DNA from 3 places in the Vibrio sp. SNU_ST1 genome. Region 2 is predicted to be linked to each of the others. Evidence: predicted binding sites of a transcription regulator. Region 2 holds the regulator's gene; each other region holds the start of a gene.

Region 1 (3,195 bases), 1.5 Mb from region 2:
TCTTCGGTACTAACGCTAAAATTAAAAGAAAAAGTCACAGATAACCTGTGACTTTTTTGTTTTTGGCGCTGGCCTATCAAATTCATCGTAGGTTTAAATTCGCCCAACAATGAATCTCTAAACGACTTCAATGCCGTCTAGGTGGCTCTTACTTTGCTGTCTTGCTGTGCTAAAGAACGCCTGTAGATATCGCTTGTCTTTCTCAGAATTTCTTACCGCTGCAAACAATCTTCTTGAAAGCCCTTTGCCCAATGGCTTGCTGGCTATCAAGCCTTGTCTTGAAAACTCACTGATCGCCCAGTTTGGTAACGCTGCAACCCCCAAGCCGGCCGATACCATTTGCACCAGCATCAATGTGTTATCTGCTTGTTTCCATTTTTTTGGTTCAACGCCACCTGGTTGTAAAAAGTGCTTCACTACATCGAGACGCTGTTTTTGAACTGGATAAGAGAGCATGGTTATATCGCTAAGATCTTGCGGTTCTATGCTCTGTTTTTCTGCCAAAGGTGAGTTGATTGCGGTGATCAAACGCATCTCAAAATCAAAGAGTGGTTCGTAGTGAACCTCAGAGCGAGGCTGAATGTCTGATGTGATTACCAAGTCGAGTTCGCCTGCCATTAGTGCGGGTAGGGGTTCAAAGCCAAACCCTGACGAAAAATCAAGGGTTACACTTGGCCAAGCAACTTGGTACTCCTTCAAAGCGGGCATTAACCATTGGAAGCATGAGTGACACTCGATCGCCATGTGCAATCGACCATTCACATCTTCTTTTAGGCTTGCGAGTTCGTTTTCAGCTTTGGCGATTTGTGGCTGTATCTCATCAGCCAGTTTTAACAAGATTTCGCCTTCCGAGGTGAATTTAACCGGCCTTGTTTTACGCAAAAAGAGCTGACCGCCAATACGGGCCTCAAGGTCTTTCAATTGGTGAGAAAGTGCCGACTGAGTCAGATGAAGAGAAGTTGCAGTTGCCGTTAGCGAGCCACTGTCTCTCAAGGTGGTCAATGTTCGAAGGTGTTTAAGCTCTATCATGAGTATTCCTCATATTCCCTAAGCCAGTTCAATATTTCTTAATAATCACCCTACGGTGTTTTCTTCCGTTTGTAAACGTCTGGATGTCCAGATGGATTTAATAAATTAGCGGCTAGATTATTAAAGATGAAAATTATTAATAAACAAGATGAATATTTGGACCTTGTTCATCGTTCAGATTAGAGCGATAGTTTAGCCATCCAGACGCCTCAGTTGAAAGTTAAAACTACGAACTAAACCGTCTGACCGGAAATTAAAATTATCGAATAAGGAACAGACTCATGACGACAACAACGCATATCCTTGGCTACCCACGTATCGGTGAAAAACGCGAACTCAAATTCACTCTCGAGAAGTACTGGCGTGGTGAGATTGACCAATCAGAACTTAAGCAGCTCGGCAGCGAGTTAAGAAATCGTAACTGGAATGTACAAGCTGAGGCGAATCTAAGCTTTGCAACTGCGGGTGACTTCGCATGGTATGACCATGTACTAACTACGACTCTACTTCTAGGCCACGTTCCCAAGCGTCATGCTGGTGGATCTGAAGATGAAAAAGCCTTCCCTGATTTAGATACTTTATTTCGTGTCGGTCGCGGCCAGTCTCAAGTTCAGTCTACTTGCTGCGGTGGTACGCATACGTCTAATGACGGCACTAAAGACAGTTCGGCTGCTTCCGACATGACCAAGTGGTTCAACACTAATTATCACTACATTGTTCCCGAGTTCAGCAAAGATGACTCTTTTGAAGTAAGTTGGCCTCAACTGTTTGATGAAGTGAATGAAGCCATTCAAGCTGGGCATAAGGTCAAGCCAGTCCTTCTTGGCCCGTTGTCTTACTTGTACTTGGGTAAAGAAGTAGAAGAGGGCTTTGATCGCTTAGCCTTACTTCCACGCCTTCTTACTGCCTATCAAGCGATTTTAGCTAAGCTTGCCAAGTTGGGTGTTGAGTGGGTGCAAATCGACGAACCTATTCTGTCGCTTGAGCTTGAAAAACAGTGGGCCGATTCATTCAAACTGGCTTATCAAGTGATTCAAGGCGATGTAAAACTACTACTTACCACTTACTTTGATTCGGTAACGGACACGTTAGATAAAATCGTAGAACTGCCTGTCAACGGTTTACACGTCGACTTAGCAGCAGCACCGCAGCAACTCGATGAAGTGGTAAATAGGCTACCTGAAGATTGGGTGCTTTCTGCGGGAGCAATCAATGGACGCAATGTTTGGCGAGCTGATTTAGCCGCGCAGCTAGAGTTGTTGCAACCTGTGAAAGATAAGTTAGGAGATAAATTGTGGGTCGCAAGTTCATGCTCGTTACTGCACAGCCCGGTTGATTTGGAGTTAGAAAAAACGCTCAGCGAAGAAGTGAAGAGTTGGTTTGCCTTCGCAAAACAGAAAGTGACCGAGGTGAGCTTGTTGGGTGCGGCGTTAGACGGCGATCAAAATGCCATTTTGGCGTGTGAGACTTACAGCCAACCAATTGTTGCTCGTAAGAGCGCGACTCATGTAAACAAGCCCCAAGTTCAGGCTCGTATCAATACCATTACCAAAGCGTTAGCAGATCGCAGTGCACCCTATGTAGAGCGTGCACTGCATCAGTCAAAGGTGCTGGGTTTACCCTTGTTACCAACGACAACCATTGGTTCGTTCCCACAAACCGGGGAGATTCGTCTTCAGCGTAGTGCTTACCGAACTGGCAAACTGAATGAAGCGGAATACACAACCGCATTGAAAGGTCATATTGCTGATGCTGTTAAGCGCCAAGAAGCCTTAGATTTGGATGTGCTTGTGCATGGTGAGGCGGAACGCAATGACATGGTGGAGTACTTTGCAGAAAACCTAGCAGGCTTCCAAACGACTAAGTTTGGTTGGGTACAAAGTTATGGCTCTCGTTGCGTGAAACCGGCGATTGTGGTTGCGGATATCGAGCGTGAAAAACCAATGACGGTAGAATGGTCGACCTACGCCCAATCACTGACTTCTAAGCAGATGAAAGGCATGCTGACAGGCCCTGTTACTATCTTGTGTTGGACATTCCCACGTGAAGATATCACGCGTAAAGAGATCACTAACCAATTGGCGTTTGCTCTGCGCGATGAGGTGTCTGATTTGCAAGATGCTGGCATCAACATTATTCAAATCGATGAGCCTGCAATTCGCGAAG
Region 2 (3,195 bases):
CGTATTTCATTATTAGGTCATTTAAAGTGGTAGGTTACTGGCGTAAATTTTATTTCATCGCTTACCCCAACACTCCTTCCTCGAAATTCGCTCTAAAGTTGAGCAGGCGACAGTAATTTCAACTGCCCACTGGTCTTATTAGTAGTGAAATCTCGTTTTTTAATGATACAGATGCTTCAACCACCTAGGAACTTTGAAGTACATCCATTAACATGAACAAGATCCCCCAAATAATAATATCCTAGGAACCTACACCTATGTCTGAAGACAGCCGCCAAGATCAATCCTCTCAAGCGTTATCATCTGAACAATCTTTATCGCCTCAAGAACAATTCCGTCAGCAAGCTCTTGATTATCATGAGTTCCCAATTCCAGGCAAAATTGCCGTAGAACTGACGAAGCCTGCAAACTCTGCAGAAGACCTAGCACTGGCATACAGCCCTGGCGTAGCTGAGCCTGTTCGCGAGATCGCACAGAATGTCGATAACGTTTATAAGTACACAGGTAAAGGCAACATGGTTGCTGTTATCTCTAACGGTACAGCGATTCTTGGCCTAGGTAACCTTGGCCCTATTGCTTCTAAACCTGTTATGGAAGGTAAAGCGCTACTGTTTAAGCGTTTTGCTGGTTTAGATTCTATCGATATTGAAGTAAAACACCGCACAATTGATGAGTTCGTTGATACGGTTGCGAATATCGCAGATACATTTGGTGGTATTAACCTAGAAGACATCAAAGCACCAGACTGTTTTGAGATTGAACGTCGCCTGATTGAGCGTTGTGATGTACCTGTTTTCCATGATGATCAACACGGTACTGCGATTGTAACGGCTGCGGGTATGCTTAACGCGATCGAGCTTCAAGGTAAGAAACTGGAAGAGTGTAAGATCGTTTGTTTAGGTGCTGGCGCAGCAGCGGTTGCTTGTATGGAGCTATTGATTAAGTGTGGCGCTCAGCGTGAGAAGATCTACATGCTTGACCGTAAAGGTGTGATCCACACTCGTCGTGATGACTTGAATGAATACAAAGAGCTGTTCGCAAATAACACCGACAAGCGCACGCTTGAAGATGTTATCGAAGGCGCTGACCTGTTCTTGGGTGTATCGGGTCCTAATCTGCTACCAGCTAAGGCACTTACGCTGATGGCTGATAAGCCTGTTGTGTTTGCATGTTCAAATCCAGATCCAGAGATCAAGCCTGAGCTTGCACACGAAGTTCGTTCTGACTTAATCATGGGTACAGGCCGTAGTGATTACCCTAACCAAGTAAACAACGTACTTTGTTTCCCATTCATTTTCCGTGGTGCGCTAGACGTGCGTGCGAGCGAAATCAATGACGAAATGAAGCTAGCGGCGGTTAAAGCGATTCGTGAACTAGCGAAAGAAGAAGTTCCAGCTGAAGTACTGGCAGCTGCGGGCGAGACTGCACTGGAGTTCGGTAAGGGTTACATCATTCCTAAGCCAATGGACCCGCGTCTGCTTCCTCGAGTAGCAAAAGCAGTTGCTGAAGCGGCTGTTGAGTCTGGCGTTGCTCGTATTGAGATGCCTGCTAACTATATGGCTTAATGCCTTAGTAGCTTAGTAGCTTAGTAGCTTAGTAGCTTAGTAGCTTAGTAGCTTAGTAGCTGTTGCTCTATTGAGCGAAAAAGAATAATAAAAAACCGACTCATAGGAGTCGGTTTTTTTATGTCTATCATTCACAGCGCAGCTACAGATAACGTAGTGGGTGATGTGATAAATAGGGTTCAGCTATAGCGAATCAATAATGAAGGCGGTGACTGAGTTGTTTTTATTCTTCGTCAAACGCTTCGAACTCGATGCCCATCTCTGTCATCAGTTTTTTGACTTCAGTCGGGATGTCGTCTGGACGATCTTTACGAAGGTCTTCATCCGTTGGCAGTGGTTGGCCTGTGTACGCATGTAGAAAGGCTTCGCACAGTAGCTCACTGTTTGTTGCATGGCGTAGGTTATTGATCTGGCGGCGAGTGCGCTCGTCAGTAAGAACCTTTAACACTTTTAGAGGGATAGAAACTGTAATTTTCTTTACTTGTTCGCTTTTCTTTCCATGCTCAGCATATGGGCTTATGTATTCACCATTCCAGTCGGCCATTGCGTACCTTCATCACTTTAGTTGTTAGAATAAATTAATAGTGCTGATTTTAGCGGGATTTACTGCCATAAGCAAAGACATATAGACGTCCAGAAGTGTTGACGTCTCACGTTTATGAAAGTAAAGTGAGTAACATATATCTAACACAGCCGTAAAATGCCGACAAGCAGCTGTGACTCTCAGACGCAAAACTTGTAAGGAAGCACCTATGAGCAGCCGGAAGCCAGCAACCATCGCAGTACGTACTGGTATCGAGTCAGACACGCAACACCATGCCGTTGTCCCACCTATTTATCTTTCGACTAACTACGGGTTTCCCGCTTTTGGTGAAGTGCCAAAGTATGATTATACCCGCTCTGGTAACCCAAATCGCGGTCTATTAGAAACGGCACTGTTTGAGCTTGAATCAGGCAAAGGCGCGGTTGTGACTAACTGCGGTACGTCGGCACTTAACTTATGGGTATCCGCTTTCTTAGGTGGCGATGATCTTATCATTGCACCACACGACTGCTACGGCGGCACTTACCGTCTGTTTAACACACGCTCACTAAAAGGTGACTTCAAAGTTCTGTTCGTTGATCAATCGGATCAAGCTGCGCTGGATGCGGCGATCGCGTTTAAGCCAAAGTTGATCTTAATCGAAACGCCATCGAATCCATTGGTTCGTGTGGTTGATATTGCAGAAACTTGCCGTAAAGCGAAAGAAGTAGGTGCTCTGGTTGCTGTCGACAACACGTTTTTGACGCCTGTGTTTCAAAAGCCTTTAGAGCTGGGTGCGGATTTTGTTATCCACTCAACCACTAAATACATCAACGGACACTCAGATGTCATTGGTGGCGTTGTAGTTACTAAGACAGAAGAGCACGCTGAAGGGCTAGCATGGTGGGGCAACTGTATTGGTGCAACCGGCACACCGTTTGATAGCTACATGACGCTACGTGGTATTCGTACGTTAGGTGCGCGTATGCGTGTTCACGAAGAGAGTTCATGTGAAATTCTGACGGCTCTGCAACAACAAGATCTGGTGGGTACGATTTACCACCCAAGCCTTCCTGAACATCCGGGTCACGAGATCGCGAAGAAACA
Region 3 (3,195 bases), 1.2 Mb from region 2:
TTAAGACATTCAGTTGAAATTACATACGGGCTTGTTGTTAACGCAACAAGCCCGTTTTTTGTGTTTTTCATATGCGCTAAGCAGAAAGTAACTCATCTAACTTGCTCTGATATTTCTTCTCTAGAGCACTGTTACCTGCTTTCTGTTCAAGTTCGACCAAGATTTTAAGCGATGGAATTTGATAGCCATAACGTTGGTGGAATTTCAATAAACGAAGCCTAGCGTCGTTGTAATCGGCGTCACTCACTTCAATTTTTGATAGCTGTAGTATCGACTTTACGCGATTTGGGTCGTGGTCAATCGCTCGTGTGAAGTAGTATTTTGCTTGGTCGGTATTACCAGCCTTAAACGCGCAGAATGCCGCGTTCTCATAACTTGCAGAGACAAGGTAGTAGTAGGGTTGGTCGATGGCACGGTTAAAGTATTTATCGGCTTGCTCGTATTCGCCCTGTTTACACAAGAATGTACCGTAGTTATTCAATACATTGCCGTTTCTTGAATCTAGACTGAGTGCTTTGCGGTAAGTGGTTCTTGCTTCATCTACTTCGCCAACTTGTTCGTAGTAATGTGCCATCGAAAGTTGCGCGCGGTAATAACTAGGAGCGTGTTTGATAGCGAGCTCTAGATTTTCACGTGCTTTGACCATATTACCTTGTCCCATGTAGCCCAAACCCAATTCAATGCGTGATTGAGACATCGCAATTGGATCACTAGCAATTTTTGGTGGCCCTTCGGTTACAGAAACACAACCTACTAAGGAAAGAGAGGCGAGTAGCGTGAGTTGAGATAACAGGATAGGTTTTGGTAATAGCGACTTGTTAGGCATGTGCAGCTCCTTTTGAACACAAGTCCATCATATGAAATCGAACACACCTAAGTGTTATATAGATTATGGAATGCGACCCAAACATCATAAAAAAACCGTGTCCAATTTGGTGTTTTATCAACAACCTATGGAACACGGCTCTATGTGTTTGTGAATCGGAAGAAAGAACTTAATCGTCTTTGGTAAAGTTGTCTTCGCTGAAATGATCCAGATCGTAAGGCGTTTGCTGGTAAACGCAGTAGTTTAACCAGTTAGAGAACAACAAGTGTCCGTGGCTACGCCAACTTGCTACAGGCTTGTTATCTGGATTGTTGTTCGGGTAGTAGTTAATTGGAATAACAGGCTCCATGCCTTCACCCAAATCACGGATGTATTCGTTGTGAAGTGTATGAGCATCGTATTCAGGGTGACCGGTTACAAATACGTTTCGCTTATCTTTGGTTGCCGCTAGGTATACGCCCGCCACATCAGAAGTCGCAAGAACATCAAGGTCGGTATGCTCGGCTAAATATTCCTGAGAGAAATCAGCATAGCGAGAGTGCGGTGCCAAGAAGGTATCGTCGAAGCCACGTAAAATTGGGTGGTACGGGTTATGTATTTCGTGGTTGTAAACCCCAGAAAGCTTATCTTTACGAGTACGCTTTGGTAAATCATACAAGAGCTTTAAGCCAGCTTGAGCTGCCCAACACACATACAAGGTTGAGGTCACATGCTTGTTTGCCCATTCCATGATGGTTTTTAGATGATCCCAGTAGATAACATCTTCAAATTGAACCAAGCCAAGTGGCGCACCTGTGATGATCAATCCATCAAAGTTTCTCCCTTTGACCATTTCAAATTGACGGTAGAAGTTATCAAGGTGTTCTGTCGGCGTGTTTTTACTTGGTCGGTCATCAATACGCAACAGCTCTACATCGACTTGCAATGGGCTGTTGGATAGTAGGCGTAAGAATTGAGTTTCAGTTTCAATCTTCTTTGGCATTAGGTTGAGGATCAAGACTCGAAGTGGACGAATTTCCTGTGTCGATGCTCTTGATAACGGCATAATAAAGATGTTTTCTTCACGAAGAACATCAGATGCTGGCAATTGGTCTGGAATGCGAATAGGCAAAGCTTTCTCCCTAAGCTAGATATGTAGACGTCTATACATCTAAATTTATAGTAGTTTGATACGCTTGTCGATATACAAAATGGATAGTTGTAAATTATTTGTGTTTGCTATCAGAAGTCATCCACCGACATAGAGGGGAGTCTCACTGTATTCAGTGATTATTTGAGTCGAGTATAAGGACTCGGTTTTCGGATGTTGAGCAAAGGCAGTTATCAGAGAAACTCGTTACTATTTAAGATAAACTCATGTTTTCAAATTAGCCTGTAAAGTGACAGATGAAGTTAATACTCATTCGAGGGTTGCCCGGTTCTGGCAAGTCAACAAAAGCAAAAACCTACGATGCATTGCATGTCGAAGCGGATATGTATTATGTGAATGATCAAGGTGACTATTATTTTGACCCAAGGCAGTTGCAGCAGGCGCATGAGTGGTGTCAGAACACTGCAGAAGACGGCTTGAAGCAAGGGTTAGACGTTGTAGTGTCGAATACTTTTATTAAGCAGTGGGAAATGAAGGCTTATCGTCAACTCGCACTCAAATACAAAGCGGATTTGGTTATAGAAGTGTGCCGAGAACAATATGGCAGCATTCACGACATCGAACCGTCGGTGATTAAGCGCATGGCGAAAGATTGGCAAGAATAGCCTCGTTCTTTCTCTGCTGCGTGGCTGAATGGTAAATAGAATTAAACTAATAGAACAACTCCAAGGTAACGATTGAAATGGCAAAGCGCTCTGTTGTGGTCGACATGACATCTTACGGCATCTATACGACGTGGGATTCTAAATCTAAAGACCTTCCAAAAATCCAAGAGTTCACCACTACCGTTGATGCTGAAATCGACGTGGAATTTGGCTATATCTTGAATATCAAAAAAGCCAAAGGTGAAAAAATCCGTTACTGCATCTATCACCCGAACATCACCACCGACACGGGTGAAGTACTCGAGCCGTTCGATGGTGAAGAGCATGTCGGCAACAATGACTGGGATTTCTACTTAGGCGACACTATCTGGGCTCCTGTCTCCAACAAACTAGGTAAATGGCGCATGACGGTCGAGCTAAAAGGAAACATCATTGCCGACAAGACATTCGACCTTGTTGCGAAAGACGAAGGGCAGTTTTGGAAGCGCAGGGGTTTTTAGATTAGAACTTCTGTCTAAATTAAGACAACAAAAAAGCCGAGTCACACGTTACATGTGAGCTCGGCTTTTTGACGTTAACTAGATGGCATTTTCTATTTCGTCAACGAGTAAGAC

The links. Region 2 encodes MetJ, which represses methionine synthesis genes. Its sites were predicted from a motif close to TTAGACNTNTANANGTCTAA; they were not measured.
Region 1: metE (5-methyltetrahydropteroyltriglutamate--homocysteine S-methyltransferase) is a predicted target of MetJ. The motif match lies at 1,222-1,241, and genes of this name have one in related genera.
Region 3: metA (homoserine O-succinyltransferase) is a predicted target of MetJ. The motif match lies at 1,961-1,980, and genes of this name have one in related genera.

Annotation. Positions count from the first base shown of each region.
Region 1 covers NZ_CP130748.1:1,235,941-1,239,135, forward strand. Annotated here, with positions in the region: gene Q5H80_RS05470 (LysR substrate-binding domain-containing protein) at 118-1,029, opposite strand; gene metE (5-methyltetrahydropteroyltriglutamate--homocysteine S-methyltransferase) at 1,311-3,195, shown strand, end outside.
Region 2 covers NZ_CP130748.1:2,964,482-2,967,676, reverse strand. Annotated here, with positions in the region: gene Q5H80_RS13180 (malic enzyme-like NAD(P)-binding protein) at 258-1,565, shown strand; gene metJ (met regulon transcriptional regulator MetJ) at 1,789-2,109, opposite strand; gene Q5H80_RS13170 (O-succinylhomoserine (thiol)-lyase) at 2,318-3,195, shown strand, end outside.
Region 3 covers NZ_CP130748.1:1,756,042-1,759,236, reverse strand. Annotated here, with positions in the region: gene pilW (type IV pilus biogenesis/stability protein PilW) at 77-826, opposite strand; gene metA (homoserine O-succinyltransferase) at 996-1,937, opposite strand; gene Q5H80_RS07605 (ATP-binding protein) at 2,213-2,581, shown strand; gene Q5H80_RS07600 (DUF3859 domain-containing protein) at 2,659-3,081, shown strand.